Regions from separate parts of the Pantoea sp. X-Soil-TKNS-1280 genome, predicted to be linked through region 4. Evidence: predicted binding sites of a transcription regulator. Region 4 holds the regulator's gene; each other region holds the start of a gene.

Region 1 (8,231 bases), 1.3 Mb from region 4:
CATACACTCAGGCAGGTCGGCACATCATAATGGCCGACACATTCGGTGCAGCGAGCGCTGTCGATCTGGTAGATGGCGTCACCGAGGCTGATCGCCTGGTTCGGGCATTCCGGTTCGCACATGTCGCAGTTGATACAGCGCTGGGTAATCAGTAAAGCCATGGTGAGTTACTATCTGGTGTAAAAGATTCAGTAAAGGCGCGCACCTTAGCATAATCCGGCCTTCCCCCCAATCTGGCGTGTTGATTTTTCTCCGTTTCATTTGCGCCAGCGCAAGATTGCATTCGTTATATTTTTCTGATGATGCCATCAGGGGTTTGTTTATTTCTATGATATCAATAATTTATCAGGGAACCTGGGTTGAAGCCATCTGGTGCTGAGTTAGCATCTGCGCTACCAGGTGAACCTCTAATAAATTATGCAATGAATATAATAAATGAACTGATTAGCAACCGGCATGCTGCCGACAAATCCCATATTGATCTGAGCTATATTACGCATTTTTATTGTGACCAGGAGTCTATCAACTCGGTCATCTCTTTGTTAAAGGAATATGAAACTTATCCGGCACCATTATTAGATCGTATTGAATTTATTATTGTCGATGACTGCTCACCGATTGAATATGAAATACCGGTATTGAATTTAAATTTGACCTGGTTACGCATCACGACGGATATCAAATGGAATCAGGGTGGGGCACGTAATCTGGGAGTGACCTACGCAAAATCGGATAAAATTTTGATGTCAGACCTCGACCATGGTTTCCCGGCCAGCACGCTGGCATATCTGGTTGACTCTGATAACCCAGGGCGATGTTTCTATAAACTGCGGCGTAAGCGTGCTGATGGCATCTGCTATAAAGGCCATTCCAATCTGTTTTTTATGAGCCGCGCCCGTTTTCTGCGTTTTTACGGCTATGATGAAGAATATTGCGGCAATTATGGTGCAGAAGATTATCGGTTTGTGAAATATCAGAAGTATCAGGGGTCGCAGCAGCGTTATATGCCGGACAGCATTTGGTGTTATGAGCGTCAACTGGATCGTGAAAAAAGCTATCACAATTTATCACGTGATCTTTCTGCTAATACGCCGGTTGATTTGCGAAAGAAGAATGAGTGTAGCTACTTTGGCAGAGAGTATGGGCATAGTCGTATTTTTCTCAATTTCGACTGGATTAAAATGAAAACCTATAATCGTTGTCCGGCAATGCCGCCAAAAATCAGGAAATACTGGCGGCCATTGTGGTGGTGGCGTTGGTTGAATCCGCGCGCAGCACGCTGAACATCATGTCTGGCGGTGCTGGTTATCACGCGGGTTTAGTAACCGTGTGAAGCGCCTGAAAATAGCGCGATAGATCGCGCTATTGAACTGTTACACCAGTTTTCTTACCAGCGCTTCACTGTGGCGGATATGGCTGGAGGCGCGTTCAGGATCATTCTGTACCAGTGCCATAAACAGCAGGTCCGTCAGGGCCAGCTGTGCGCTGGTTGAGGAGATTGCGGCACTGCGGGTGCTTTGCTCCTCGGCAACGGTGTAGAGACAATGCGTGGCGCACTGCTGCAACGTATTGGGGGTGAACCCGGTAAACGCCAGCACATCGGCCCCGGTCTGCGCGGCTTCCTGGGCGGCAAGATTGATTTCGCGTCGTTCGCCGGTATAGGAAATGGCCAGCAGCACATCGCCTGCGGTCATGGCCTGTACGCTGGCGAGCAACGCATGCATATCCTGCTCGGCGACCGCGTTGATGCCGATCTTCATCAGTTTCCAGGAAAAATCTTTTGCTACCAGGCCCGATGCGCCAATGCCGACCAGCAGGATACGGTTGGCATTCTTCAGCAGCCGTAACGTTTCCATCAACATCTCTTCGCTGTTGATATCCAGCGTGGCGCGAATTGCCGAGATCTTCTCGGCCAGCAGTTTTTCACCCACGACTTTCAGCGGGTCATCGCTAAGAATATGGTTATGAACGGTGATGGCATCACGGTCGGCCAGTGATTCGCTGAGTGCTAACTTCAATGCCGGGAACCCTTTATAGCCCAGTTTCTGGGCAAACTTGACCACGCTGGACTGGCTGACGCCTGATTCTTCCGCCAGTTTTTGCGAACTCAAATGCCGCGCCCGGTCCGGTTGTGACAACAAAAAATCCGCCAGACGTCGCTCGTTGAGCGCCAGACGCGGATAAAGCTGACGAATCCGCAGCAATGAACTCATCTCCGATCCTTAATTCAGAACGTAATGCTTATTTAGCCTGATAAATGTGGCGAGGAATGCCACATAGCAGCCTGCCGCCAATAAGAATAAACTATTCAGCGGGCATTGTAGTCATTGGAATTAAAAATGACCGCGTTCGCCTGGCTACACTCAAGAGCAGGCATGATAAAGCAGAATGAAAGGAGAGTGGTTTGACAAAGGGTACGCAACGACGCGTGGTGTTTTTTGATCTCGACGGCACGCTACATCAACAGGATATGTTCGGCACCTTTATGCGCTATCTGCTGAGACATCAGCCGCTGAATTTATTGCTGGTCGTGCCATTGTTACCGGTGATTGCTGCGGGGTTGCTGTTTAAAGGGCGTGCCGCGCGCTGGCCGATGAGTTTGTTGCTGTGGGCCATCACCTTCGGTCACAGTGAAAAACGCCTGTTGCAGCGCGAAGCTGAATTCGCCCGCTGGTTCCGCCAGCGCGTTACCGCTTTTCCGGTGGTACAGCAGCGGCTGACGGATTACCTCAGCAGCGATGATGCTGATGTCTGGTTAATCACCGGTTCACCGCAGTCGCTGGTGGAGCAGGTCTATTTCGATTCAGCTTTTCTGCCGCGTGTTCAACTCATTGCCAGCCAGATGAAGCCAGCACGGGGTGGGCGTGTACTGACGATGCGCTGTCTCGGGCATGAAAAAGTGGCGCAGCTGGAGGAGAAAATCGGCACGCCGTTGCAGCTGTACAGTGGCTATAGCGACAGCAAGCAGGACAACCCGCTGCTGTTCTTTTGCCAGCATCGCTGGCGCGTCACCCCGCGTGGTGATTTGCAGCAGCTGGAATAACCTCGCTATTTCGCTATAATGCGCCGCCTTTGTTACCCGCAGGAGTTACCCGGTGAACCCACAGACTGATGAATACTGGATGCGTCACGCTTTACGCCTCGCACGTTTGGCGTGGGAGCAGGGGGAAGTGCCAGTCGGTGCGGTGCTGGTGCAGGGTGACAAGGTGATTGGCGAAGGCTGGAACCGTCCGATCGGTCAGCATGATCCTACTGCGCATGCGGAAATTATGGCGCTGCGCCAGGGCGGTAAAGTGCTGGAAAATTATCGTCTGCTCGACACCACGTTATACGTGACGCTCGAACCCTGTGTGATGTGTGCCGGGGCGATGGTGCATAGCCGGATTACCCGGCTGGTGTATGGCGCAAAAGATGAAAAAACCGGAGCGGTCGGTTCGCTGCTGGATGTGATTGGTCATCCCGGTATGAATCACCAAATCCAGATTGCTTCTGGTGTGCTGGCGGAAGAATGCGCCGCGATGCTGAGTGATTTTTTCCGCATGCGGCGTGAGCAGAAAAAAGCGCTGCGTCAGGCGCAGCGCGACGCGGGTTAATTCATCGCAATCTTCGGTTCGACAGCAGGATAACCGGCGCCCAGTTCTGCTTCCATGGCTGACTGCTGCGCCAGCCGTTTGTCCTGTTCCTGTAAATATCCCACCAAACTAATCTGATACTTACGGATATTCTCCACGTAGTTATACGCCTCATGACCGCGAGCATAGCCGTACGTGGTCTGCGCGTAGTAACGCTTCTGGCTCAGCATCGGCAAACGCAGCTTCACATCGGCCCAGCTATCAGGGTTACCGCCTTGTTTGGCCGTCAGCTTACGGGCGTCCAGCATGTGGGCATAGCCCATGTTATAGGCCGCCAGAGCAAACCAGATACGTTCATCTTCCGGGATGGTCGTGGGGACTTTTTCCACCATACGTTGCAGGTATTCGCTGCCACCGCGGATACTTTGCTCAGGATCGAGACGATCGGCAACGTCAAGGCTGTCAGCGGTGTTGCGAGTCAGCATCATCATGCCGCGCACGCCGGTGGGCGAGGTTGCCTGTGGATTCCAGTGCGACTCCTGATAAGAAATCGCCGCCAGCAGCCGCCAGTCGAGACTGGAGGCATATTTCTCAAATAACGGCTTGATATCCGGCAGGGTATTGTCGATGGCGCGCAGGAAGGTGCGGGTATCGACATAATCAAAGGTGCCGACATGGCCGAGATACTTCTCCTCCAGCCGCGCGATGGTGCCTTCTTCGCTCATCTGACTATAGAAGTCGAGCATGGCCGCATTCAGGCTGTCATCTTCTTCATTATGTGGCAGATACCAGGTGACGGGTTCTTCATCGGTGATATCAAAGGCCACTGCCAGCTGCGGATGAATGCGTTGCAGCAGGCCAATGGTGACAGAATCCCCCACGGTGTAGTCCAGTTTGCCATCCGCCACCGCTTCCAGCAGCGCTTTTTGCCCCTGGTCGGTAGCGATTGACCAGTCAAGATCGGGATAGTTTCCGGCTTTAGCGGAACGTAAAGTTGACAGGTACGCGGAACCGGACTGCACAATCAGGCGGCCTTTCAGATCACCGAGGTTTTTTGGCCGCGGCTTATCAATGCGATACACCAGCTGTTGCGATACCGAGTAATAACTCGGTCCGGTCTGATAACGGGCTATGCGATCGTTGTTGTAGATCAGGCCCGCAGCCAGCAAATCCGCCTTACCATCATCAAGATCGTCAAACAGGTCACCGAGGTTCGGACGCACCGTCACCTGGAGTTTGACGCCAAGATAATCGGCGAAGCGCTTTGCCAGCTCATAATCCATACCGGCTGGTGCATTATTGATGGTGTAGTAAGTCAGCGGGGAGTTAACGGTACTGATGCGCAGCACTCCCCGTGATTTGATCTGCGATATCGCGTCTTTGCCGCCCCCGTACCAGGGGATCGACGGCCACAGTGCCAGCGCAAGTAGCACGGTGATCAGACCGATAAACAGATAGTTTAATTTCAGGCGTTTCAAATAGTTGTCTCTCGCTGGCTCTAAGGCCTCTGTCTTTAAAAGGCAGTATTGATCTTGTATGAACTCCCAGAGCGAAGGGCATTTTGCGCAACAAAGCGAGCCGGAGCAACTTATATAGCAGGATTTGCGCAAAATTCAGGCGAATCCGGTAGACCATAAATTCTGCGCAAACGGTTTCGTAACCGGTGCTGTTTCTCTATAATACGCCCCGTTTTCCCTGTTGCGCCCAATGAAGCGTCGCCCGGCGCTTCGAAGACGAGAGATCTTTAATGATGGAAATTCTGCGTGGTTCGCCCGCCCTGTCGGCATTTCGTGTAAACAAACTGCTGACCCGCTTTCAGGACGCTCATCTGCCGGTGAGTGATATTTACGCCGAGTACGTCCATTTTGCCGATGTCAGTGCGCCGCTGAGTGCGGACGAAAAAGCCCGCCTGCAACGCCTGCTGAAATACGGTCCGTCTCTCGCCGAACATGCGCCACAAGGGCGTCTGTTGCTGGTGACGCCGCGTCCAGGCACCATTTCACCCTGGTCCTCCAAAGCGACCGATATCGCCCACAACTGCGATCTGCCACAGGTGCGTCGTCTGGAACGCGGTATGGCGTTCTATGTTCAGGCACCGCAGCTGACAGAAGCACAGTGGCAGACCCTTGCCAGCCTGCTGCATGACCGCATGATGGAAACGGTATACGGCGATCTCAATGATGCGCAGCAACTGTTTGCCCACCATGAGCCGCAGCCGCTGAAAAGTGTTGATGTGCTGGGTGGGGGCCGTCAGGCACTGGAACTGGCTAACACTACGCTGGGTCTGGCCCTGGCCGATGACGAAATCGACTACCTGCTGAACGCCTTCACTACGCTGGGCCGCAACCCGAACGACATTGAACTCTATATGTTTGCCCAGGCGAACTCCGAGCATTGCCGTCACAAAATCTTCAACGCCGACTGGATTATCGACGGCGAAAAACAGCCGAAGTCGCTGTTTAAAATGATCAAAAACACCTTCGAACAAACGCCTGACTATGTGTTGTCTGCCTATAAAGACAACGCGGCGGTGATGGAAGGTTCCGAAGTTGGCCGTTACTACGCCGATGCCGAAAAAGGCGAATACGATTTCCATCAGGAAGCCGCGCATATCCTGATGAAAGTGGAAACGCATAACCACCCAACGGCGATTTCTCCATGGCCCGGTGCGGCGACCGGTTCCGGTGGTGAAATCCGTGACGAAGGCGCAACCGGACGTGGTGCCAAACCCAAAGCGGGTCTGGTGGGCTTCTCCGTGTCCAACCTGCGTATTCCGGGCTTTGAACAGCCGTGGGAAGAAGACTTTGGTAAGCCGGATCGTATCGTGACGGCGCTGGATATCATGACCGAAGGCCCACTGGGTGGCGCGGCGTTCAACAACGAATTTGGTCGTCCGGCACTGAACGGTTACTTCCGTACCTATGAAGAACGCGTTAACAGCCACAACGGTGAAGAACTGCGTGGTTACCACAAGCCAATCATGCTGGCGGGCGGCATCGGTAACATCCGTGCCGACCACGTGCAAAAAGGCGAAATAGTGGTGGGCGCGAAGCTGATTGTGCTGGGTGGCCCGGCAATGAATATCGGTCTCGGCGGCGGTGCTGCCTCATCAATGGCTTCTGGCCAGTCTGATGCCGACCTCGACTTTGCTTCCGTACAGCGTGACAACCCGGAAATGGAACGTCGTTGCCAGGAAGTGATCGACCGCTGCTGGCAGCTGGGCGAAGCTAACCCGATTCTGTTTATCCATGACGTGGGTGCAGGTGGCTTGTCTAACGCCATGCCGGAGCTGGTCAGCGACGGTGGCCGTGGTGGCCGCTTCAATCTGCGTGACGTGCTGAGCGATGAGCCAGGCATGAGCCCGCTGGAAGTGTGGTGCAACGAATCGCAGGAACGTTATGTGCTGGCGGTAGCGCCGGACAAACTGGCGCTGTTTGATGAGCTGTGCCAGCGCGAGCGTGCCCCTTACGCGGTAATTGGTGAAGCCACCGAAGAACAGCATCTGAGCCTGGCGGATACGCATTTCGACAACAAACCGATCGATATGCCGCTGGATGTGCTGCTGGGTAAAACGCCGAAGATGACGCGTGATGTGGTCAGTCAGCAGGCGAAAGGTGAAGCATTGCAGCGCGACGGCATCACCGTTGCTGATGCGGTCAACCGTGTGCTGCATTTGCCGACCGTGGCAGAGAAAACCTTCCTTGTCACCATCGGTGACCGTACCGTAACCGGTATGGTGGCACGTGATCAGATGGTGGGTCCATGGCAGATTCCGGTTGCCAACTGCGCAGTGACCACCGCCAGCCTCGATAGCTACTACGGTGAAGCCTTCTCTCTCGGCGAACGCGCCCCGGTTGCACTGCTCGACTTCGCCGCTTCAGGCCGTCTGGCGGTGGGTGAAGCGCTGACTAACCTTGCTGCAACGGCAATTGGTTCACTGACACGCGTGAAGCTGTCAGCGAACTGGATGGCGGCAGCCGGTCACCCTGGTGAAGATGCGGGCCTGTATGAAGCCGTGAAAGCGGTCGGCGAAGAACTTTGCCCGGCGCTGGGTATCACCATCCCGGTGGGTAAAGATTCCATGTCGATGAAAACCCGCTGGCAGCAGGGGAATGAACAGCGTGAAATGACGTCACCGTTGTCGCTGGTCATCACCGCTTTTGCCCGCGTGGAAGACGTACGCCGCACCGTAACGCCGCAATTGCAGGCCGATAAAGACAACCTGCTGCTGCTGGTGGATCTGGGCAATGGGGCAAACACCCTGGGTGCGACGGCGCTGTCACAGGTCTATCGTCAACTGGGTGATAAACCAGCTGACGTGCGTGACGCCGCACAGCTGGCTGGCTTCTTTAACGCTATTCAGGCGCTGGTGGCGGAGCAGAAACTGCTGGCCTACCACGACCGTTCTGACGGCGGCCTGCTGGTGACACTGGCTGAGATGGCGTTTACTGGCCATTGCGGTATCGAAGCCAATATTGCCGCGCTGGGTAGTGATGCGCTGGCTGCGCTGTTCACCGAGGAACTGGGTGCGGTGGTGCAAATCAACGCTGCTGACCGTGATGCGGTGCTGAAGACGTTCGCCGATCATGGCCTGATGACCAACGTCCATGTGATTGGTCAGGCGCTACCGGGCGATCGTTTTGTGATTCGTTCTGGTGA
Region 2 (8,231 bases), 1.4 Mb from region 4:
AGGAACATAGTTGGAACAGGCTTTATCGAAACGCACCGTCATTTGCGTGTCGGTCATCAGCGCGGCACCTTTGGCGATATTGATAACCCGTTGATAAATATCCTGTGCCTGGTCGAGCTGCGGGGCGCGAATCAGATACAACACTTCGGCATCGGCCTGCACCACGTTGGGCGACACGCCGCCAGCGTTGGTCACCGCATAATGAAGACGCGCTTCCTGCACGATATGTTCGCGCAGAAAGTTGGCCCCGGTGTTCATCAGCGTTACGGCATCGAGGGCGCTGCGGCCCAGATGCGGTGAATTCGCCGCGTGCGCCGCCACCCCTTTGAAGTGGAATGCCGCCTGGATATTGGCGAGGGTGCTGAGGTTAAACATGCCGCTAAAACCTTCCGGGTGCCAGGTCACGGCGGCATCGACATCATCAAACAACCCTTCGCGCACCATATAGGTTTTGCCGGAACCGCCTTCTTCGCCGGGGCAGCCGTAAAAACGCAGGGTGCCGCGCTGACCCTGCTGTGCCCACCAGGCTTTGATGGCAAACGCCGCCGCGAGGCCCGCGGTGCCCAGCAGGTTATGGCCGCAACCATGACCGTTGCCGTTTTCCACCAGCGGCTGCGGCTCGGCGCAGGCGGCTTGCTGGCTCAGCCCGGCCAGAGCATCAAACTCACCGAGAATGGCGATCACCGGCTTACCGCTGCCGATGCTGGCGATAAAAGCGGTGTCGATACCGCCGACGCCACGCTCAACGGCGAAACCCTCCTGCTCCAGCGCGTCGGCCAGCAGGGCGGAAGACTTCGTCTCTTCGAAGCGAGTTTCTGGCACATCCCAGATGGCGTCGCTGATGGCGCTGAAGCGTGCCTGATGTTGGTTAATATAGTTATCGATAAAGTCGCGATGACTCATTGCTGGCCCCCGAACTGCGCCTGATTGAGCGCCAGTGTCGCCAGGGTTTGTACCGCCGTTGCCATAATCGCTTCGTCGAAATCAAACTTCGCGTTGTGATGGCCTGCTGCCAGCTCACAACCAAAAATCACATAGGATGCCTGGCCGCCGCGCTGCTGTACGCGCTCCAGCATATAGGTGGCATCTTCGGAACCGGCTGCCTGTTGTTTGGTATCGACGACCGAGTTGAACAGGCCCAGCGCGTCGGCCTGCTGGTGGATAAATGCCACCCACGGCTGGCTTGGCGTGCAGCTGCGCGCGCCTCCCATCAGTTTTACCTCAGATTCAACGCCGTACATCGCCGCTGCCCCGGCAATCACGCGCAGCGCCTGCTGATAAATATCGTCGTTCACCTGGTTGCTGACGCCACGCGTTTCCACCTTCATCAGCGCGGTATCAGCCACCACGTTGCGGCCGGTGCCCGCCTGCAATACGCCGACGTTAACGCGCGCCACGCCACCGCTATGCTGCGGCAGATTATGCAGTGCCAGCGTTGCCTGGGCGGCAGCCAGTAACGCGTTGCGACCCTCTTCAGGACGGCCCCCGGCATGCGCACCGACGCCGGTAAACTGCACATCAAGCTTGGTGGTGGCGAGGAAGCTGTCGCTGCCGCAAACGATTTCGCCGGCGGGCACGCCAGTGCCGAGGTGGATAGCAGTAAACAGATCCACATCATCAACCACGCCCGCCGCCACCATGGCTTTTGCGCCGCGCACGCCTTCTTCGGCAGGCTGGAAAATCAGTTTGATGGTGCCGCTCAGTTGATCTTTCATCGCCATCAACACTCTGGCGAGGCCGAGGCCAATGGTAGTGTGACCGTCGTGACCACAGGCGTGCATCATGCCGGCATTGCAGGAGGCAAAACCTTCGCGTTGTGGCAGATGATCCACCGCGCTGCTTTCATTCAAATCAAGCGCGTCCATATCGACGCGAAATCCCATCACCGGACCCGGGCGACCGGTTTCCAGCGTGGCAACAATGCCGCAAAAACCGCCGGAGAAGTGGCTGAGCCACTGCGGCAATGCGCCCTGTTCCAGTGCGCGCGCTTCCTGTGCCGCCAGCACTGTGTCAGACGGCAGTCCCATGCGCGCATCGGCATCGATGACTTCCCGGCCCAGTTTCAGCGGATAACCCAGGCGATGGAGTTCCTCAGCCACCAGGGTGGCGGTTCGAAATTCCAGCCAGCCTGATTCGGCAAACTGGTGCAGGTCGCGTCGCCAGGTTTGCATCTGCGGTACCAGTGCGCTGACGTGGGCGGAAAGGGTTTTCATCGGCATATCCTTCATGTTGGTTTTTTATGCATTCTCCCGAATCTACACAATGGTATTGGCGCGCATAAGATGGGAATATCTTATGCCTGATAAACAACAGTTATCACTGGGTCACTATGTCCGCTAATTTAAAACTGCATCAGCTGCGCGCCTTTGTCGATGTGGCCCGCCAGGGGAGCATCCGCGCCGCCAGCCGTCTGTCAGGCGTTTCACAGCCTGCGCTGACCAAGGCGATCCAGGAGCTGGAGTTATCACTCGGCGCGCGTTTATTTGAGCGGCGGCATCAGGGGGTAACGCTAACCGATATCGGTGATAACTTTTTCCGTCATGCCAGCCTGGTGCTGGAGGAGCTGCGCGTGGCGCAGGAAGATATTCAGCAGCGGCTGGGTCTGGCGGGCGGCAGGGTGAACATTGGTGTCGGTGGCAGCATTGCGCGCACCGTGATGCCGCAGGTGATTAACCATTTTCACCGTGAATATCCACTGGTGAAAGTGCGTATCGTGGAAGGACAGCTGGTGGCGATGGTGCACGAGCTGCGTCAGGGCGCGCTGGATTTCACCATCAATACTTACGATCAAAGCCACCTCGACCAGGAGCTGACTTACGAAAGGTTGATGGAGCGTGATTACCAGGTGGTGGTACGTAAAGGGCATCCGATGGCCCATGCGCGCTCGCTGGCGGAATTGCAGCATTGTGACTGGACCATGCCAACGCCGCAGGGAAGTTATTATCGTCTGCTGCACGATATGTTCGGTGAGCGTGGCATGGCACCGAAAATCGTGGTCACCTGCGAAACCTTTATGGCCTGTACCAGCCTGGTGGCAAAGACCGATTTTGTCAGCATCATCTCACGTGATGTGATTGAAGATCCGACACACGGCGGCCAACTGCTGGCGCTGGAGCTGGACGATCCGCTGCCCAAAGCAACCTTCTATCTGATTCAACGCAAGGACACCGCGCTGACGCCGATGAGCGCCTATATGGCGCAGCTGTTCCGCCGCTATTGTCAACAAAGGTAAGAGTGCGGCCCGGCTCGCGTCCTGTTTTCCTGCCACGCACTACACTTGGCATCGGGCGTTCATTGTGGAGAACAGACCATGCAAATTACCCCTTATTTGTTTTATGACGGCCGCTGCGAAGAGGCCATCGCATTTTACCTTGCGGCTACTGACGGCGAATTGCTGTTTAAAATGACCTTTGGCGATATGCCGGAGAGCGAATCAATGGAGGGTTGCCCGTCAGGTATGACGTTTCCCCCGGAGCACATCATGCATGCGCATCTGCGCATCGGACAGGGCGAAATCATGCTGAGCGACGGCAACCGCGAGACGCATTACAGCGGGTTTGCGGTGAGCCTTTCCACCCCGGATGAGGTACAGGGCAAACGCTGGTTTGATGCGTTGTCGGCAGGAGGACAGGTGACGAAAAACTGGGAGCCAACGTTCTGGGCGAACGGCTTTGGCATGTTTACTGATAAGTTCGGCGTGCCCTGGATGGTGAATGCATACAAACCAAGGGTTTAGCCAGCGTTATCAACCCGTAGCGGCGCGATTTATCGCGCAATTCCGTGTGCTGTGCCGGAAAACATTGCGCGATAAATCGCGCCGCTACGGGAGATGTACTGACTTAGAAGTTGTAGCCTACGACCAGGTAGTAACCCCAGCCGGTAGATTTCACTTCAAACGGACCGTTGCCGAAGTTCAGCTCCTGGCCATCCGCCCATTGCCCGCCGTTATGGAACCAACGCGCCACGGTTGAAACGTGCCAGTGGTCATAATTCAGCGACAGGATATGGCTGGAGGCAATTGAGTTGCTGGTACGTGATGGTCCGGTCTCGTCGCGCAGATCAGAACCCCAGTCAAAGTTGGTGAAACCGATGTAGCTCAGCTTACCGCCCCACAGGTCGGTAATCGGCACAAAGTATTTCACTTTGAAGCGATAGCCATCCCAGCTGTTTTCGTTCGCCGCACCGTAGTTCTGCCACTGGTATTTGGCGTACACGTTCAGCGACAGACCAACGTCAGAGTGGGTGTCGATATCGGTACCCAGACCCATATACCAGGTGTTCTGACGCTGTGACGCGTTACGACCCATGTCATAGATGTAGTTGTTGGCGAAGTACCACTCTTTAAACGGACCAAAAGCCAGGCTGGTGCCGGTCAGTTTATCGATAGAGAAACGTGGCTCAATTTCCATGAACATCGGCGAACCGTGGTCGAAAATGCCGTTGGCATTGCTGTTGCCCAGACCGAAGAAGTTGGTCAGGTCGAGGTAGCCGTAGAAATCAAACCAGTCCTTTTTCGCAAAGGCTTCGTATTCCAGATACACGTCGTTATTAAACTGTGGTCCGAAACGGGTGTGGTAACTGCCCACTACGTTAACGCTCTGATGCCACCAATCTGAAAGGTATTGCGGGTTGCTGTCTGCCGCTTGTGTCGCGCCGGTCCAGCTGCTGGCCAGTAAGGCCCCTGCTATCAATGCTTTATATTTCATTATTGTTAACCACATGCTCGTGATCGCGATAAAAGTGCACGATCGGTGTCAGTCGATCCCAGGGGTGGGCGGTAAATTGTTTTAGCCGGTCTGAGCCGCCGGTTTCTAAAGCTCGCGTAGGGTGCCTGTATCAGTCGGATAGAAAATAGATTTTGATCACGTTTGTCAAAAAGTGTTGCAATTCCATTCACCAAAAATGTGAGTTATGTCACATTATTGTCATGAAACGAACGGAACCCCGCAACCGTTTACGTTGTCGTGAACTGCCGCAAAATGCTTATGGAGGAATCGGATGTAGCGGCGCGATTTATCGCGCATCTTTTTGCATGGAGGGGCGGCTACCCAAAAAAACAGCGCGATAAATCGCGCCGCTACGGGAAGGATAGGAGGTTAAGGTAAGGTTACGCGCACCTGCAAGCCGCAGATCTTGCCCTGCGGACTCAGGCAGTTCGACAGCGCCACCTGCATACGATGTTTTTGCGCCACGCTGCGCACAATCGACAGACCCAGGCCGCTGCCCTGTGCCTGCACATCGGGTGAGCGGGTGAAGCGGTCAAACGCGCGTTCGATAAAGGCTTCCGGCATGCCGGGACCGTTATCGACGATATCCACCACGGTATGGTTGCCGACGCGATGCAGCAACACATCCACCAGGCTGCCTTCGGGGGTGTGCAGCATGGCATTGCCGATCAGGTTATCGAACAGGCTGCGTAAATCGGAGCGGCTGGCCTGAAGGCGATAATGGGTGGTGCCATTAAAGCCGATATCGATACCACGTTTGTCCGCCACCACCATCAACTGTTCGATGCTCTCTTTCAGCAGGTCTTCCAGCTCGATATTCTCAACCGTCACCACCACTGACTGATCTTCCTGGCGTGAGATATTCAGCAGCTGCGTCACCAGATGGCGCGTGCGCGTAACACCCGCTTCCAGCTGATCAAACTGGCGACTAGCCTCACCCGGCTGGATATGCTGACGCAGGTTTTCCAGTTGCAGCGTCACCGCCGTCACCGGGGTACGCAGCTCATGCGCAGCATCTTCGAGGAACTGACGCTGTGACGACCAGGCAGCACGCAGTTTATCGAGCAGAGAATTGTAGGCATCGACCAGCGGCAGGATCTCGTCTGGCAGGCCATCCGGCGGTACGCTGTCGGGATGCAGCATCTCCTGTGCGGCAATCTGACGGGAGGCGACACGTAAATCACGCGTAATGGCGCGCACCACCAGCCAGATCACCAACAGGGAGAGCGGCATCATTAAAATCAGCGGAATAATCGCCGACATGGCGCGCTTCACCATCACGCTTTTCATATAGCCGATGTTGTAGAGCACCTGAATATTGGCGATATCGCTGCCCGGTTCGCCAGGACGGTTGAACACCCGCCAGTTGCAATCTTCACAATCGCCGATTTTTACATCGTTCCAGCCCTTTTTATTTTGCAACGGCGCGCGCAGCTCCGGCCATGAACTGGCACGCAGCTCGTTATTGGCATCCCACAGTTGCACCACGTAGGCGCTTTTCAGTTTGTCGGCGTTGAGCATCAGCGGCATCAGCGCCGGAATGCGTTTGCTGCTGGCCCAGGCATCGGCAATTTTCGCCAGCTGATCGTCTTTCATCGTACCGATCATGTCGCCGTAGCAGCTGTAAAAATAAGAGGTCACGCCGCCGATCATCGCTAAATGCATCAGCAGCAAAGTAGTGAGCAGTTTATTACGCAGCGAGCGCATAAAAGTGAAGGGTTTCATATTGCAGGAACTCGCCAGCCAAGACCGCGCACGTTGCGAATCACTTCGTTATCCAGCTTACGACGCATGCCATGAATCAATACATCAACGGCGTTGCTGGTCACTTCTTCACCCCAGCCGTAGATGCGGTTTTCCAGTTGTTCGCGCGAAAGAATCGCCCCCGGGCGCTCCAGCAACGCATAGAGCAGGGCATATTCACGTGCGGTAAGTTGCTCACGCTGGCCTTTGTACAGCACTTCACGCGTCATCATATCGAGCTGCACGTCGCCACTGCCTAACAGGGAATCCGCCGCACCGTGGCGGCGTCGGGTAATCGCTCGCATTCGCGCCAGCACCTCTTGCAGATCAAAGGGTTTCAACAGGTAATCATCGGCACCACTGTCGAGGCCCTGGATGCGTTGTGCGACAGTATCGCGTGCCGTCAGCACCAGCACCGGCGTCATATCACCGCGCGTGCGTGCGCGACGCAGCACATGGATACCATCTTCGCGTGGCAAACCGAGATCCAGCAGTACACAGCTGTAACCGCCTTCGGCCCAGGCGTTGCTGGCAAAGACGCCATCCCGCACCCAATCCACCGACCAGCCAGCCGCCTCCAGCGCCTGCTGCAGGTTAGCGCCAATCATTTCATCATCTTCAACCAGCAGCACACGCATGGTATGAGGTCCTCTAAAATCAATACAAACAGTGTAGCGCTGCAAAATTAGCGCAGAATTACACCCGTTTTCCCCCTTGCTAATTCTGCGCTAATTTTCTGCTAATTAAGGGATAAATTTAACGCGCTAAAGTGGCTTCACTGGACATCACGTCGTATCTGGAGGAGCCATGAATCAGAGTCAATTTATCCGCAGTTTGCTGGACTGGATAGAAGACAACTTAGGACACGATTTACATCTGGATGAAGTAGCACGCCGTTCGGGTTATTCCCGCTGGCACCTGCAACGTCTGTTTCGTCAGCACACCGGATTTTCACTGGCCGAGTACATTCGCCAGCGCCGGTTGACGGAATCGGCGCTGACGCTGCTTAACAGTGATGAGGCGATCCTGCAGGTGGCGATGAGCTACGGCTTTGACACCCAGCAGGCGTATACCCGCACCTTTAAAAACTACTTCCGCGTGACACCGGGCCAGCTGCGTCGTCAGCGCCGCGTGGAACCGGATCGTCTGCTGTTTCCACTGGCGGTGGCCAGTTGAGTCGCTAGCCTGATTTCCCGTTGTTACGTCGTCGCGGGAAATCAGGTGCTATTGTGCACCAATCCTTTTAAGCTGCTGTTTTCCCCTCCTCTGTCGGTTATGGACAATGGACAACAGCGACAATCTCACCGCCATGATGCTGTTTGCGCGCGTGGTGGAACGGCAAAGTTTCAGCGAAGCTGCCCGCACGCTCGGCGTATCAAAATCCTATGTCAGCCGCGAAATCGCCCGGCTGGAAATCCGCCTCGGGATCAAATTGTTGCAGCGCACCACGCGTAAGGTAGCGCTGACGGAACTGGGGCAGGCGTACTACCCGTTTTGTACCCGCTTACTCGACGAGATGCATCGTGCTGATGCTTTTGTGCAACAGGTACACCAGCTGCCTGCCGGTAACGTGCGTTTACAGGCCCCGGTGACGTTCGGTTGCCAATGCGTGGTGCCAACGCTGAATCACTTTATCCGCCGTCATATTCATATCAACGTCGACCTGGAACTGACGGACCGCATCAACGAGGACCCGCAAAGCAGCGCCGATGTGGCGATTGTGATCCGTCAGCGTGCCCCGGAAGTGCCTGACTATCGTGA
Region 3 (8,231 bases), 1.6 Mb from region 4:
GACAAAATAGCGCGTCTGGTTAATGGCATTGAAGGCGTGCACCGCCTCAATTTGCCGTCCTGACTTTTCGATCTCGCTGACCGTGGTATTGAGCAGTAACGTCAGGCCCGGCTGCGCCTGCACTAAATCCAGCAGCACCATATCAAACAGCACCGGATTGCCTTCTTTATTGCGCCACAGGTTCTCCTCCATGATCTCGCCCATGATGCCGCCCTCCCGCGCCCAGCGGTTGTTGTTGCCCATATGCGAGGTCGCGCCATTGGCCCACAGGCGAACTTCACTGGAAGCATTGCCGCCCAGCACCGGGCGATCCTGGATCAACACCACCTGCAAACCATCACGCGCAGCTGCCAGCGCTGCACAGACGCCCGCCAGGCCACCGCCCGCAATCAATACATCAGCCTGCAATGTTTGCAGTGGGAACGCACGGGCGGGCTGAGAGGAGAAAATTTGCATCATTTCATTCCTGTAGCTCTGAAGCTAAGATTAAATTTTTGACCGCCACAGGGTGACTTATGTCTTCTCAACCCAATCAAAGCCTGATTGACGGTATTCGCTGTCTGCAATATCTGGTCTCCAGTGGCAAAGCCGTAGGCTGCCGTGAGCTGGCGCGCCAGATGGGGATGAACAGCACACGGGTAAACCGTCTGCTGATGACCATGGCCGCTATCGGCCTGACGATGCAGGACGAACATCGCCGCTATTTGCCCGGACCGGGTGTTCACGCGCTGGCGGCCCAGGCAATACGTGGCTCGTCGCTGTTTGCCCAGGCGTTGCCGCAGCTGGAGGCACACGCGCCGCGTGACATCGTGGTGGCATTGGGTGTGCTGTGGGAGGATCAGGTGATCTATATCTGGCACTCGGAGCCTGGCGAGCGCACCAGCACCAGCCAGGCGCTGGCGGGATTCCATATGCTGCCAGCCTGGCAGTCGGTAATTGGTGTCTCGCTGCTGGCGGCGGAAAGCGACGAAGCGCTGCGACCGCGCTTCAGTGATGAGCAATGGACGCAGCTGGCCCCGTTGCTGGCACGTAAACGGTCGCAGGACACCCTCATCTGGCATCGTGATGATGGCGAAGTCAGCATGGCGCAGCCGATTAACAATAACCGTGCGGCACTGGCTTTCGCCAAAATCTGGCAGACGGATGAAGCGCATCTCAGCCAGCGGCTGGCGCAGTTGCAGGCGCTGGCCGGGCGTATGATCAGTGCGCGCTGACATGGTCAATTTTCCCGACGATAAATAGATAGCTGGCGATACCAATGGCAGCCAGCACGGCAATAAAGGCCAGTGCCGGGGCAAAATTATCGCCATCAATTAGCGCGCCAATGGCAATCGGCACCACAATCGAGGAGAGCGCGCCGGTAAAGTTGAACACCCCTCCGGCGAGACCGATCAAATGGCGGGGTGCCAGCGCGGTGACAAAGACCCAGGTGATGGTGGCCAGCCCATTGCCAAAGAAGGCGACAGACATAAACAGCATGATCAGGGTCGCGTTATCGGTGTAGTTGGCCCCGAGGATAAACAGCGTCAGAAACAGCCCGAGGATCACCGGCAGCTTGCGCGCTACGCTGGCAGAGACGCCGCGTCGCATCATACGATCGGAGGCGAATCCCGCCAGCAACACGCCGCAAAAGGCCGCAAAGTAGGGCACCGCCGCCACGTAGCCGCTCTTAATAAATCCCATATGGCGATACTCCACCAGGTAAGTTGGGAACCAGGTGAGGAAGAACCAGAAGGTGGCGGAGATGGTGAACTGGCCGATATAAATGCCCACCAGTTTGCGGCTGCGGAACATGTGCGCGAGATCCTGCCAGCGGGCGCGTGGCTGGCTGGCGTGTTGACGGCTTTCCAGCAGTGCGCCATTGCTGCGCAGATAATTCAGCTCGGCATCTGAAACGCCTTTATGTTCGGTCGGTTCACGATAGAGCAGGTACCACACCAGCGCCCAAATCATGCCTGCGACACCGGTGATCACAAACAAACCGCGCCAGCCAAAGACATCCTGCACATGGAACAACAGTGGCGTCATACAGGCGAGGCCGACAAACTGCGCCGAAGAATAAATACCAATGGCGCTGGCGCGTTCCTGTTCCGGGAACCAGCTGGAAATCACCCGGTTATTTGCGGGCATCACTGGTGCTTCAAACGCACCGACGCCCAGACGTAAACCAAACAGCGCGAGGAAACTACCGGCAAAAGCGTGTAGTGTCGTCACCAGTGACCAGATAAATAGCCCGACGCCGTATACCAGCCGTGCGCCCAGACGATCTATCAGGAAACCGCCGGGGATCTGCAACGCGGCGTAAATCCAGCCAAAGGCAGAGAAGATCAACCCCATTTCCAGCGGGGTGAAACGCAGTTCGCCCGCCATCGCCGTGGCGGCGACCGACAGATTGGTGCGGTCCATGTAATTGATGATGATGTTGATAAACACCAGACCCAGCATCAGAAAGCGGGTGCGTCCGGCGCGGATGCCCGCGGTAGCTTGGGTTATTGGCTGCTCTGTCATCGTGGACTCTCCCGGAGGTCAGAGTGTTTCTTTAATAGAAACATTTGTGCGGAAATTCAGCGAATAAACATCGGTTATTTTGTGATCGCGGAGACGATAAAACAGCAGAGTGCCCGAACTTTTAGCAGAATCAAAACTCAGACCATCACGCATGGTAATGTGTAGCGGGCTTCGCCATAGTGGCGGCCTTAGAACTGACTCTTCAAGGAGGACTTCCGTGAAACTGAAAGCACTGGCGCTGGCCGCCGTAATGAGCGCAGGCGCATTGCCTGGTATGGTTCTGGCGGGTGAATTGCCGAACGGACCGCATGTGGTCACCTCAGGACAGGCCAGCGTGGAGGCCCGTCCGGATATCGCTACGCTTTCGATTGTGGTGAATGTTTCATCGAAAGATGCAGCAGATGCGAAAAAACAAGCCGACAGTCGCGTCGCGCAATATTTTGATTTCCTGCAAAAAAACGGTATCGAAAAGAAAGATATTGATGCCGCTAATCTCAGCACTCAGCCAGAGTACGATTACACCAAAGAGGGTAAATCGGTGCTGAAAGGCTATCGCGCGGTGCGTCAGGTGCAGGTGACGTTGCGTCAGCTGGAGAAGCTGAATGAGTTGCTGGATGGGGCGCTGAAATCCGGCCTGAACGAAATCCGTGCCGTGGACCTCGGTGTGGCACACCCGGAAACCTACAAAGACCAGGCACGCAAAGCCGCAATCGCCAATGCGACGCAACAGGCGGCGGCGCTGGCCGAAGGCTTTAACGCCAAACTGGGTCCGGTGTATAGCATCCGTTATCACGTTGCTAACTACCAGCCGATGCCGATGGCGCGCATGTTTAAAGCCTCAGCCGCAGAAGCGGATACCTCAGCACAACAGACCTATGAGCAGCAGAGCATTCACTTTGACGATCAGGTGGATGTGGTGTTCGATATCAAACCGAACGCACAGTGATGTTTGCGTAGCGGCGCGATTTATCGCGCAATCGCGTGCGCGTTGTGGCAAAACCACGCGCGATAAATCGCGCCGCTACGAATTCGCTCAGGTTATTAGGCGGCCAGGTCGTCCTGGCGCAGTACGCGATGTCCGTGCGCAATCAGTGCGTCAGTCACGCGGCGCATCAGACGGCTTTCCGGCGCGAAACGGTGCCAGTACAGCATACGGCGCTGGTACAGACCGGGCGTCAAATCAACCAAATCTCCGCTCGCCAGCTCACGCTCAATTTGCAGATGCGGGATCATACAGCAGGTCGAACCCTGGCGTGCCAGCTGCACAAAGGCTTCGGACGAGTTAACAATATGGCAGGGCACGCTGCCCGGCGACAAGTCGAAATTCTGCTGCAGAAAAGCCTGATGCATATCATCCAGATGGTCAAAGGCGATGGCCGGTGCCTTCAGCAACGCTGAACGGGTCACACCATTGGGAAAGTAGCGATCGGCAAATTCAGGTGAAGCCACGAACAGATAGTCGAGCGCGCCCAGCTGGTCCACCAGGCAACTCGGCAGTGGCTGCGGCTGAATACTCACTGCGCCTACCACTTCGCCGCGACGTAAACGTTCCTGAGTACGGGTTTCATCCTCAACCTGGATATTCAGGCGCACCGGCGAATCTGCCAGCACATCCTTCAGCGCGGGCAGCAACCAGGTTGCCAGACTGTCGGCGTTCACCGCCAGCGATAACAGCAGCGGCGTGGTGCCACCATTTTCATCACCCAGCCATTCCTCTTCCAGCAACTCCACCTGATGCAATAACGCCAGCAGCTTCTGCCCCTGCTCAGTCGGACGCGGCGGCACGGTTCGTACCAGCAGCGGCTGGCCGAATAAATTCTCCAGCTGTTTAATACGCTGCGATACCGCCGATTGCGTAATGCAAAGTTTCTGCGCGGCGCGCTCAAAGCCGCGCTCACGAATCACAGCATCCAGCGCCTGAAGCGTTCGATAATCCGGGCGTTTCATTCTTGTTCTCTCTCGTTCAGGGTGGAGGTTACTATGCCACAAAAATGTAAAAGATGGTTTTTGTGGACTGAGTTACAAAGCCTTTAACAGCCGCGCATTTTTATGCCGCCTTGTTTTATACTACGCGCACCTCGTTGTCGCACAGGTTTTAAACATACCATGACCCAGGATGAACTGAAAAAAGCGGTAGGTTGGGCAGCACTGCAATATGTGCAGCCGGGCACCATTGTTGGCGTTGGCACGGGTTCAACCGCCGCCCACTTTATTGATGCTTTAGGCTCGATTAAGCATCAAATCGAGGGTGCGGTTTCCAGTTCGGAAGCCTCAACGCAGAAGCTGAAATCCCTTGGCATTCACGTATTTGATCTGAATGAAGTGGACTCGCTGTCGGTTTACGTTGATGGCGCTGATGAGATCAATCCACAAATGCAGATGATCAAAGGCGGTGGTGCGGCGCTGACGCGTGAGAAAATTGTCTCGGCGGTGGCTGAGAAATTTATCTGCATTGCTGATGCGTCGAAAGAAGTGGATGTGCTGGGCCACTTTCCGCTGCCCGTTGAAGTCATTCCCATGGCGCGTTCCTATGTGGCGCGTGAACTGGTGAAGCTGGGCGGCTTGCCGGAATACCGTCAGAACGTGTTGACCGATAATGGCAACATTATTCTCGACGTGCATAATCTTCGCATTCTCGACCCGATCGCGCTGGAAAAAGCCATCAACGCGCTGCCTGGCGTGGTGACCGTCGGGTTATTTGCGGCGCGTGGTGCGGATATCGCCCTGATCGGCACTGCCGATGGCGTAAAAACCATCAAGAAATGATCTGTCCGGCGCTCTCGTAGCGCCGCTTATTTCCATACGCAAAACATCTTTTCTTCGTATGCTGAAATTCGGTGACTTATGTCACAAAATAGTCATCAACAGCAGGTTCATTCTTCGCTCCGGGCGCATATCCCGATTTTGTACGGCATTGTGCTGCCCCAGCACTGACGCGTGCTGGGGCGGAGGCAATCGATTGTCTTGCTGCAATCGAATTTTTTGATATTTTGACAGAAGGCTGGCTTATGGCAGCCCTCGTTGAATTCTGAATAGGGTCGGGAAATGGCAGAGTTATCACTGGAAAAAGACAAGATTAAGTTCCTGCTGGTGGAAGGTGTCCATCAGAGCGCGCTGGATAATCTGCGTGCGGCAGGTTACACCAACATCGAATTCCACAAAGGTGCACTGGATGCGGAGACGCTGAAGTCCTCCATCCGCGATGCGCACTTCATTGGTATCCGTTCCCGTACCCAACTGACCGAAGAGATTTTCGCTGCGGCTGAGAAACTGGTCGCGGTAGGCTGCTTCTGTATCGGCACCAATCAGGTCAACCTGAATGCAGCGGCAAAACGCGGTGTACCGGTGTTCAACGCCCCGTTCTCCAACACCCGTTCGGTGGCGGAGTTGGTGATTGGTGAAATGCTGCTGATGCTGCGTGGCATCCCGGAAGCGAACGCCAAAGCACATCGCGGTATCTGGAATAAAATTGCGTCGGGTTCCTACGAAGCGCGTGGCAAAAAGCTGGGCATCATTGGCTATGGCCACATCGGCATGCAACTGGGCGTGCTGGCTGAGAGCCTCGGCATGCACGTGTTCTTCTACGATATCGAGAGCAAGCTGCCGCTGGGCAATGCGACTCAGGTGCGCCATCTTTCTGATCTGCTGAACATGAGCGATGTGGTCAGCCTGCATGTGCCGGAAACGCCATCCACACAGAACATGATCAGTGCTGCCGAACTGGCAATGATGAAACCGGGTGCGCTGCTGATTAACGCCGCACGTGGTACGGTGATTGATATCCCAGCGCTGTGCGATGCTTTGTCGAACAAACATCTGGCGGGTGCAGCAATTGACGTATTCCCGACTGAGCCGGCGACGAACAGCGATCCGTTTAACTCACCGCTGTGTGAATTTGATAACGTGATTCTGACGCCGCATATCGGCGGTTCGACTCAGGAAGCGCAGGAAAACATCGGCCTGGAAGTGTCTGGCAAGCTGGCGAAGTATTCGGACAACGGTTCTACGCTGTCTGCGGTGAATTTCCCGGAAGTGTCGCTGCCGATGCATGCTGCCAGTGCCAGCCGTCTGCTGCACATCCACGAAAACCGCCCGGGCGTGCTGACCGCCATCAACCAGATTTTTGCTGAGCAGGGCATCAACATTGCCGCCCAGTATCTGCAAACATCTCCGCTGATGGGTTATGTGGTCATCGATATCGATGCCGAGCAGGATGTAGCGGACAAAGCGCTGCAACTGATGAAGGCGATTCCTGGTACCATCCGCGCACGTTTGCTGTACTGATTTAACATCGCGCTGCTGCATATCTTTGTAGCGGCGCGATTTATCGCGCCAATCACCACTGCCACAGCTTTGACGGTGTCATCACCGCAGGCAAGGGCACATCCCATGCCGCGACCGGCAACGCTTCCACGCACTGGCAATCATGCGCTATCCCGATGGGCAGGACACCATGTTGCTGCCAGTTTTGCAGGGTGCGATCGTAAAAACCCTTACCCATACCCAGACGCTGCCCGCTATGGTCGAACGCCACTAACGGCACCATGATCACATCCAGTTGATCGAGCGTTGCCATGCGGGTGATATCCAGCGGTGGCTCGGGGATACGCAATTTGTTCGGGCTAAGCGGGGTGTCTGGCGTATAGCGCAGGAAGATCAGGTTACCAGGTGAAAAGGGGTGCAGCACCGGCAGATACACCTGTTTTTTCTGTTGCCAGAGTTTGGCGATCAACGGGCGTGTATTCAGCTCACCATCAACGGAAAGAAACAGGGCGATGCGTTGGGCATTGCTGATTGGGGCAAAATTGATGGCGTGCTCTGCCAGCAAATCGGCAGCTTGTTCCTGCTGTTCAGCCGTGAGATTGCGGCGCAAATGGCGTACGTGTTGACGAATGTCTTGTCGGTCGCGTAGTGAGGGTTCAGACATGATATCCCCGGCAATGTCGGCTGTTGCCAGCCACTATATCACGCGTACCGGGGGATTACAGATGTGGAACTAAGTGGAGATCTCCGAGATGCCGCCGTAGGCTGTAACCCTTGAACCCTTGGTTCAAGGTGAATGTGTCGTCGCAACTATCAGGCTTCTCGGACGGACCGAGCATGCTCACAAGTTACGGAGCGCCACATTCTGTGGTAATGAAATATCGGCTCAGGGGACTGGCCCACATGCAAACATCTCAGAGAAAATTTACTTCACCGTTACTGTATCACGATAACCATGAAGTGTTATTCAAACTTTGTGCCCTGGCGATCAGTTATGCGACCTTGCTCAACTAATGCTTGTTCAATGGTCTGCTGCAGCATACGGATACGTTGTTCCATATTGGCTGCATAGTCGCGCGTTTTACCTTTCTCTTGTGCCAGCTCGTGGCAAATGTTTAACGCGGCGATGAACACCAGCTGCTCTGTATTTGTGACTCTAGTGCGAACTTTTAAATCTTGCAACCGTTGATTGAGGTCCTCAGCTGCCAGATTCAGCGCATCTTGCTGTTCAGGCGGACAATTCACTCTCAATGAACGACCAAAAATCTGAATATCTACCGGTTGTGCAGACATGCCACCTTCCTGACTGATTACTTCGCCCGCATCTCCCTTAGCAGTCAATGGCTTGGGAGGTGCGCAACTATATAGACCCGCGTGATAAGTTACAACCCCTTTTCTGGAAACCCTGAGGCACCTGGTGGTAGCATAACACGAACTTATTCTGCCAACGACGACGAAAG
Region 4 (8,231 bases):
CGCCATGTTTGTTAAGTTCCAACGCCACAAATAACATTTTCATATCATTAGCAAGCATGAACCGATTAATAATTGGCAATAATTATGCTGCGTTAACCGGCTGAAATCGCTCATTTTTGCCCCAGATACCATCTGGTAACAGATTAATCGAAAAATGCCTTACCTTTTGGAAAAAAAGTGGATTAGAATCAATCCCGGCGCTGATCATTGATCAGATTTTTCTAACTTGCCGCAGGCTGTTTTATCGCAGACTGCTTAACCTGTAACCGGACTATGCGTTTACTTATTACGCTTTTTATGCTGGCTTTCGCCCAACTGTTTTTTAATGTGGCTTCTGCGTCACCGCATGCGCCCATCAATGCCAGTTTGCATAATGCAGAGAAAAAAAGTGCACGCGAAGATGAGCGCCGTAAACGACGCCCGGTCAAGACCAGCACCAAAAAATCACGCCTTACCAGCAGTGTTCATAAGTTAAGACTGAAGAAACCCACGAAAACCGAAACTGCGCTGCACAAAACCACCCGCAGAAAAACCCTGCTGAAGTCGCCGACCAAAAAATATGGTCATCAGCGCGTGGCGAAAGTCATATCTGAGCAGGATGACGCCAGCGACCTCACCACCATCAGGATGAGCAAATCACACCGTCAGCGCTATCAAAAGGCGCGTGAAACGGCGATGAACAAATTAATGGGTCAGATCGGTAAACCCTACCAGTGGGGCGGTACTTCACCGCATACCGGTTTCGATTGCAGTGGTCTGGTGTGGTATGCCTATAAAGACCTGGTGAAATACAAATTCCCCCGCACCGCTAACGAAATGTATCACCTGCGTGATGCGGCGCCGATTAAACGCGATATGCTGGAGAAAGGAGATTTGGTGTTCTTCCGCATTAACCATCGCGGTACCGCTGACCATGTAGGTGTTTACCTTGGCAACGGCAAGTTTATTCAGTCACCGCGTACCGGTAAAGATATTCAGATTAGCGCATTAGGTGAAGATTACTGGCAGAAGCATTATGTTGGTGCACGCCGCATGATGACACCGAAAACCATTCGCTAAGCGGTCACTGCGCAATAAAAAGCCGGACACTGAAATTTCAGGTCCGGCTTTTTTATTAATGAAGGATCGCGGTGAAGCTGAACACGATGATCATTAACAGCGCGCCAACGGTAGTACCCAGCGCCAGTTTCAGGTCTGTACTCATCACAACTCCTTAGTCACATTAATTGAAGGGTTAATGTAATTTTCGCACAGCCCCTGGCAAAAATCTCGTGTTATCCGCGTCAGCTTGCTAGAATCGCCGCCTTTCGTTGCGCAACAGATTTTGCGCACGCTGTGTTTGTGGCCTGTTAAAGTGATTTAGACTCAGAGTTAACGCCTTTTTCTTCGCCATTTGCCCCAAAATTTGGGGCGCAAAACCATTAGCAGACGCAAACGTTTAACAATATACTTATCAGTAAGTTGCGATAAGCCCGGGAGTACCATTTTCATGGCAACAATTAAAGATGTGGCGAAACGCGCCGGTGTCTCCACCACCACGGTTTCGCATGTCATCAACAAGACGCGTTTTGTCGCGGAAGAGACGCGTAACGCCGTATGGGAAGCGATCAAAGAACTGCACTACTCGCCCAGCGCCGTGGCGCGTAGCCTGAAGGTCAACCACACCAAAACACTGGGATTGCTCGCCACCTCCAGCGAAGCCCCCTATTTCGCGGAAATCATCGAAGCGGTGGAAAACCACTGTTTCGACCGCGGCTACACGCTGATTCTCGGCAATGCGCATAACGATCTGCAAAAGCAGCGTGCTTATCTCTCGATGATGGCGCAAAAGCGCGTCGACGGTTTATTGGTGATGTGTTCCGAATATCCCGACGACCTGCTCACCATGCTGGAAGAGAACCGCAATATCCCGATGGTGGTGATGGACTGGGGCGAGTCTCGCGGTGATTTCACCGATACCGTGCAGGATAACGCGTTCCAGGGCGGCTATCTTGCGGGACGTTACCTGATCGAACGTGGACATCGCGACATTGGTGCCATCCCCGGCCAGATGGAGCGCAATACTGGCGGCGGTCGTCATGCTGGTTTTATGCAGGCACTGCATGAAGCCGGTATTACCGTTCGTCCGGAATGGATTGTGCAGGGCGACTTCGAACCAGAATCCGGTTATCAGGCGATGCAGCAGATTCTCAACCAGAAACAACGTCCGACGGCGGTGTTCTGTGGCGGCGATATCATGGCGATGGGTGCGATTTGTGCCGCCGATGAAATGGGGCTACGTGTGCCACAGGATATTTCGGTGATTGGCTATGACAACGTGCGCAACGCCCGGTATTTCACCCCAGCGCTGACGACCGTTCATCAGCCGAAAGCGCAGCTGGGAGAAAAAGCACTGGAAATGCTGCTCGATCGCATCACCAGTAAACGCGAAGAGCCGCAGACCATCGAAGTGCAGCCAACATTGATTGAACGCCGCTCAGTCGCTGACGGTCCGTTCCGCGATTATCGCCGCTAAGCCACCGTTTCGCTCAACCACTCATGGTTGAGCGTTTCAGCATCGCCCAGATAATCCAGCAACCAGCTTAATGCCGGTGAAGCGCGTTGTTCCGACCAGCTGACACAACAGGGACTCTCCGGGAAAGGCGCAGGCAACGTCAGTTCGGTTAACTCGCCACTATCCAGCAGTGGCCGGGCTAAATGGCCCGGCACCATGCCCACGCACAAACCTGCCCGCAGGCAATCCATCCCGGTTTCCCACTCCGGTACCACCAGACGTCGCTGGTTATCCAGCGTCCAGGTCATCCGCCGCGGCAGCGCCCGCGACGTATCCTCCAGCACCAGCGAAGGCCACGTCCGTAAGGTTTCTTCATCCAGCTGGGTACTTTTTGTCAGGGGATGCCCGGGACTGACCACGCAACGCCAGTTCAGCGCGCCCATATCCTGAAAGGCGAAACGCCCACCGACCGGAATGGCCTGGGTGGCCCCAATCGCCACATCGACCCGTCCATCAGCCAGCGCATCCCAGACCCCGTTGAACACTTCATAGCTGATAATCAGCTCCATATCCGGGAAGTGACGGTAGAAATCCTTTACCAGTTGCCGGGTACGCTGCGGTTTAACGATACAATCAACCGCGATGCTCAACTGACCACGCCAGCCGTTAGCCAGTTGCTGGCACTGGCGTCGGGTTGCCAGCATTTTTTTGATAACACTCCGGCCTTCACGCACGAAATGCTCACCCGCTGCCGTCAATACCACTTCCCGGTGCTGCCTTTCAAACAAAGGCACGGCCAGCCAGGTTTCCAGCTGGCGTACCGTATAGCTGATGGCAGAAGGCACGCGATGCAACTCCTGCGCCGCTGCGCTAAAACTGCCGCTGCGAGCCACCGCATCCACCACTTCAAGCGCGTATTCAGACCACATAATTTTGCCTGCAAAATTTTTGATAGCACCTCGCAAATATTAGCGTTTCACAAAGACTGCCGCACCCTTTTACACTCCCCGGCGTTTAATTTGTCTAATGAGAATCACCATGTTGTCATCAAAAGGATTTTTGCCTTACCTTGCTTTGCTAAGCATGCTGGGCTTTCTTGCTACGGATATGTACCTGCCGGCCTTCGGTGCCATGCAGCAGGATTTTGCCACTGCCCCCGGCACCATCAGCGCCAGCCTGAGCCTGTTCCTCGGTGGATTTGCCTGTGCGCAGGTGTTCTGGGGTCCGTTGTCTGACCGCTTTGGTCGCAAACCCATTCTGCTGGCCGGATTAGTGATCTTCGCGCTGGGCTGTCTCGGCATGTTGTGGGTAACCGATGTGCGACTGATGCTGGCACTGCGTTTTGTCCAGGCGCTGGGTGTTTGCGCGGCGGCTGTCAGCTGGCAGGCGCTGGTGGTTGATCGCTATCCACAGGCGCAGGCGAACAAAGTTTTCGCCACCATTATGCCGCTGGTGGCGTTGTCACCGGCACTGGCCCCGTTGCTGGGAGCCTGGCTGATGGGCCATTTCCACTGGCGTAGCATTTTCCTGCTGCTGACGCTGGTCACGCTGGTGTTGCTGGTCGGTACCCTGCAACTGGCGAACCCCACCCGCACCCAGGCGGCACGCGCGCCACAGCCCGGATGGTTGACGTTACTGGCTTCAAAGGTCTACAGCGGCAATGTGCTGATTTATTCTGCCTGCTCCGCCAGCTTTTTCGCCTGGCTGACCGGTTCGCCTTTCATCCTCGCTGATGCCGGGCTTTCACCCGCCGATATTGGTCTGAGTTATGTACCGCAGACCATCGCCTTCCTCGTAGGTGGCTTTGGTTGCCGTGCCCTGTTGAATCGGTTCCAGAGCAAACAACTGCTGCCATGGTTGCTGGTGATTTACAGCCTGAGCATCGTCAGCCTGTTTGCTGTTGCCCAGCTTGCAACACCTGCGCTCTGGGCGCTGCTGCTGCCGTTCTGTGGCATGGCATTGGCCAATGGTGCTATCTATCCGATCGTGGTCGCCAGCGCACTGCTGCCTTTCCCTCAGGCCACCGGTAAAGCGGCATCCTTACAAAATCTGCTGCAGCTGGGATTGTGTTTTATCGCCAGCCTGCTGGTTTCCGCTGGCTTACAACAGGCATTGCACAGTACCAGCCTGGTCATGCTCGCGACTGTGGCGCTTGCCTGGGCTGGTTTCGGCTGGCAGCGTGCCGCTGTGGCAAACGCACAAAGTGATGTTGCTCACAACTCCCGTCCCTGCGAAGATAATCGCTAACGCAACGGCCTTAGTTAGCAAACTAACGATAAGTCGTTGAATATTGACCCACGGAAGCATATACTGCGTGGGTCAGCATTTCTGTAACAAATCAATAACATAATTGTATTAATATTTAGCGACTCTGTCGCTGGGATGGTGTCTGCACGATGTTCTCCCCTGTGTTGTGCCAGACATTTCTATTCAGATTCATACCTCTGTAAAACGTCGGATATCTGGCGCACGGATTTTCCGTGAGTTCTCTCACAAGCCTGGAGAAATTGACTATTCTTTTCTCAGGTTGAAATCGGAAAGGTGATGGAGAAGCTATGAGTTCATCGTGTATAGAAGAAGTGAGCCTTGAAGAAAACCACTGGTTTCGTATCGCCCATGAATTACTGGAACGGGCCGATATTGCCATAAATGGTACTCGCCCCTGGGATATTCAGGTTAAGCATCCGGATTTTTTTAAACGGGTCCTGCAGGAAGGGTCGCTGGGCCTCGGTGAAAGTTACATGGACGGCTGGTGGGAATGTGAAAACCTCGACATGTTCTTTCATCGCGTACTGAAACACCATCTGGATCAGCAATTACCGCATCATTTTAAAGATACACTGCGAATCGCTGCGGCGCGTTTGACCAATCTGCAATCGAGAAAACGTGCCTGGATTGTGGGTAAAGAACATTACGATCTCGGTAATGACCTGTTTTCACTGATGCTCGATCCTTTTATGCAGTATTCCTGCGGTTACTGGAAGGATGCGGAAACACTGGAACAGGCACAGCAGGCCAAACTCGATATGATTTGCCGCAAACTGCAACTCGAACCCGGCATGTCATTGCTGGATATTGGTTGTGGCTGGGGTGGACTGGCTGAATTTGCCGCCCGCAATTACGGTGTTAAAGTGCATGGCGTGACCATTTCGGCTGAACAGCAGAAAATGGCGCAGGAGCGTTGTGCCGGTCTGGATGTCACCATTCTGTTGCAGGATTATCGTGACCTGAATCTGCAATTTGATCGCATCGTTTCTGTTGGCATGTTCGAGCACGTTGGCCCGAAAAACTACGCAACCTATTTTGAAGTGGCCGACCGTAATCTGAAGCCGGACGGTATTTTCCTGCTACATACCATCGGGTCAGTTAAAACCGATATGAATGTGGATCCCTGGATCGACAAATATATCTTCCCGAATGGCTGTCTGCCTTCCGTACGCCAGATTGCCGATGCCAGCGAGTCCCATTTTGTAATGGAAGACTGGCATAATTTTGGCGCGGATTATGACACCACGCTGATGGCCTGGCATGAACGTTTCCTCGAAGCCTGGCCGCAGCTGGCAGAAAAATATGGCGATCGCTTTAAACGCATGTTCAGTTATTATCTCTGCGCTTGTGCCGGAGCATTCCGGGCGCGTGATATTCAGTTGTGGCAGGTGGTATTTAGCCGTGGCGCTGAAGGCGGTTTGCGTGTCGCACGCTAAGTAACAGAAAGGCGCCAAATGGCGCCTTATTGATTGCGGGTTTATTCGCTTTCGTCAGACGTCTGCTGCGCCAGTACAGCGGCTTCACGCTGTGCCAGGACGCGCTCAACGGTTTCGACAATCGCCTGGGTATGCGGGTCGATCTCGATATTCACTTTATGTCCCAGCTTTTTCGCTCCGAGTGTGGTGCGCTCCAGCGTTTCCGGGATCAGATGCACGCAGAATTTACTCTTCGTCACGTCGCCCACGGTCAGGCTGATGCCGTCAATACCGACAAAACCTTTGTGCAGAATATATTTGATCTGCGACGGGTCCTGTAATTTAAACCATACCTCACGGTTGTTTTCCGACTGAATAATTTTGCAGATCTCTGCGGTGGTCATAATATGGCCGGACATTAAATGACCGCCAATTTCATCACTGAATTTCGCCGCACGTTCAATATTGACCAGATCGCCCACCTGCAATTCACCCAGGTTGGTAATACGCAAGGTTTCTTTGATTAAGTCAAAGCTCACCCGGTCGCCGTCAATCTCCGTCACCGTCAGACAGCAACCGTTGTTAGCAACCGAAGCCCCCAGCGCCAGCCCCGGCAGTAACTCTTCCGGCAATTTTACGATGTGAGTGCGAAACAGCTCTTTTTCTTCAATAGCAACAATTTCTGCCTTACCCTGCACAATTCCAGTAAACATAATCTCAGCCTCTGCGAAGTTTGCCGTAGTTTATCACAGCTGACCCGCTCGGGTTTAATTTGCCGGTGCGCAAAATTTACACGCTTGTTTTAACAAATTGCGAACAATGTTTGGCGGATACGCAAGCGACCGTTACACTAAGCCGCGTATTCTTTGGGGATGTCTCCCCGCTCTCCTTTTTATTTTAAATGCAGGTGATACGTGCAGAAGTATTTAACAGAAGCGCGTCAATTGCTGGCCCTTGCGATCCCGGTCATCCTTGCTCAGGTTGCCCAGACTTCGATGGGGTTTGTGGATACCATTATGGCCGGTTCGGTAAGCGCCACGGATATGGCTGCCGTTGCGGTCGGCACCTCTATCTGGCTTCCCGCCATTCTGTTTGGTCATGGTTTGCTACTGGCATTGACGCCCACCGTTGCGCAACTCAACGGTTCAGGACGCCGCGAGCGCATTGCTGAACAGGTTCGTCAGGGCTACTGGCTGGCGCTGTTCGTGGCGGTGTTGATTATGCTGGTGCTGTGGAACGCCGGATATCTGATCCGCTCCATGCATGATATCGATCCATTTCTGGCCGCCAAAGCTGAGGGTTATCTCCATGCCCTGCTGTTCGGTGCACCGGGTTATCTGTTCTTCCAGGTGGCGCGTAACCAATGTGAAGGGTTATCAAAAACCAAACCCGGCATGGTGCTCGGCTTCCTCGGTTTGCTGACTAACATTCCGCTGAACTATGTGTTCATCTACGGACATTTTGGTATGCCTGCGCTGGGTGGTGTCGGCTGCGGTGTGGCAACGGCATCAGTGTATTGGGTGATGTTTCTGGTGATGCGCTTCTGGCTGAAGCGGATGGGCAGTATGCGCGATATTCGCATGGCAACCGGCTGGTCAGCACCTTCGCGGACGATTCTGTCTCGTCTGTTTACCCTCGGCCTGCCAGTGGCGCTGGCGCTGTTCTTTGAAGTGACCTTGTTTGCCGTGGTGGCGTTGATGGTGTCGCCACTGGGTATCGTTAAGGTCGCCGGGCACCAGATTGCGCTGAACTTCAGTTCACTGATGTTCGTACTGCCGTTGTCACTCGGTGTGGCAACGACGATTCGCGTGGGCTACCGGCTGGGACAGGGTTCGCCAGAACAGGCACGGGTGGCGGCATGGACCGCGCAAGGCGTCGGCATCAGTATGGCCGCCATCACCGCGCTGTTTACCGTCACTTTCCGCCATCATATCGCCGCGTTGTACACCGCCAACCCGGAAGTCATCACGCTGGCGGCGCAACTGATGCTGCTGGCAGCGATTTACCAGTTCTCGGATTCGATTCAGGTGATTGGTAGCGGTATTTTGCGTGGC

What was found. The regulator PurR, encoded in region 4, represses purine synthesis genes. The targets are predictions, from matches to a motif close to CANGCAAACGTTTGCNTG.
Region 1: a site for PurR is predicted at 5,214-5,231, ahead of purL (phosphoribosylformylglycinamidine synthase). Genes of this name have one in related genera too.
Region 2: a site for PurR is predicted at 4,944-4,961, ahead of AC6I8X_RS02015 (nucleoside-specific channel-forming protein Tsx). Genes of this name have one in related genera too.
Region 3: a site for PurR is predicted at 5,457-5,474, ahead of serA (phosphoglycerate dehydrogenase). Genes of this name have one in related genera too.

Annotation. Positions count from the first base shown of each region.
Region 1 is NZ_AP035962.1:3,218,352-3,226,582, reverse strand. It holds gene AC6I8X_RS14935 (YfhL family 4Fe-4S dicluster ferredoxin) at 1-161, opposite strand, end outside; gene AC6I8X_RS14930 (glycosyltransferase family A protein) at 423-1,283, shown strand; gene AC6I8X_RS14925 (MurR/RpiR family transcriptional regulator) at 1,374-2,213, opposite strand; gene yfhb (phosphatidylglycerophosphatase C) at 2,405-3,043, shown strand; gene tadA (tRNA adenosine(34) deaminase TadA) at 3,096-3,593, shown strand; gene mltF (membrane-bound lytic murein transglycosylase MltF) at 3,590-5,050, opposite strand; gene purL (phosphoribosylformylglycinamidine synthase) at 5,320-8,231, shown strand, end outside.
Region 2 is NZ_AP035962.1:441,397-449,627, forward strand. It holds gene AC6I8X_RS01995 (M20 family metallopeptidase) at 1-903, opposite strand, end outside; gene AC6I8X_RS02000 (amidohydrolase) at 900-2,213, opposite strand; gene AC6I8X_RS02005 (LysR family transcriptional regulator) at 2,330-3,232, shown strand; gene yjdN (VOC family metalloprotein YjdN) at 3,311-3,736, shown strand; gene AC6I8X_RS02015 (nucleoside-specific channel-forming protein Tsx) at 3,840-4,706, opposite strand; gene AC6I8X_RS02020 (sensor histidine kinase) at 5,097-6,452, opposite strand; gene AC6I8X_RS02025 (response regulator) at 6,449-7,108, opposite strand; gene AC6I8X_RS02030 (helix-turn-helix domain-containing protein) at 7,278-7,646, shown strand; gene AC6I8X_RS02035 (LysR family transcriptional regulator) at 7,753-8,231, shown strand, end outside.
Region 3 is NZ_AP035962.1:3,477,733-3,485,963, reverse strand. It holds gene AC6I8X_RS16165 (FAD-dependent oxidoreductase) at 1-456, opposite strand, end outside; gene AC6I8X_RS16160 (IclR family transcriptional regulator) at 516-1,214, shown strand; gene AC6I8X_RS16155 (MFS transporter) at 1,201-2,508, opposite strand; gene AC6I8X_RS16150 (oxidative stress defense protein) at 2,726-3,454, shown strand; gene AC6I8X_RS16145 (LysR family transcriptional regulator ArgP) at 3,550-4,455, opposite strand; gene rpiA (ribose-5-phosphate isomerase RpiA) at 4,615-5,274, shown strand; gene serA (phosphoglycerate dehydrogenase) at 5,554-6,792, shown strand; gene AC6I8X_RS16130 (5-formyltetrahydrofolate cyclo-ligase) at 6,845-7,435, opposite strand; RNA gene ssrS (6S RNA) at 7,512-7,695, opposite strand; gene zapA (cell division protein ZapA) at 7,735-8,064, opposite strand.
Region 4 is NZ_AP035962.1:1,877,223-1,885,453, reverse strand. It holds gene AC6I8X_RS08840 (C40 family peptidase) at 274-1,059, shown strand; gene cydH (cytochrome bd-I oxidase subunit CydH) at 1,115-1,204, opposite strand; gene purR (HTH-type transcriptional repressor PurR) at 1,490-2,515, shown strand; gene punR (DNA-binding transcriptional activator PunR) at 2,512-3,423, opposite strand; gene punC (purine nucleoside transporter PunC) at 3,533-4,741, shown strand; gene cfa (cyclopropane fatty acyl phospholipid synthase) at 5,050-6,198, shown strand; gene AC6I8X_RS08810 (riboflavin synthase subunit alpha) at 6,240-6,890, opposite strand; gene AC6I8X_RS08805 (MATE family efflux transporter) at 7,092-8,231, shown strand, end outside.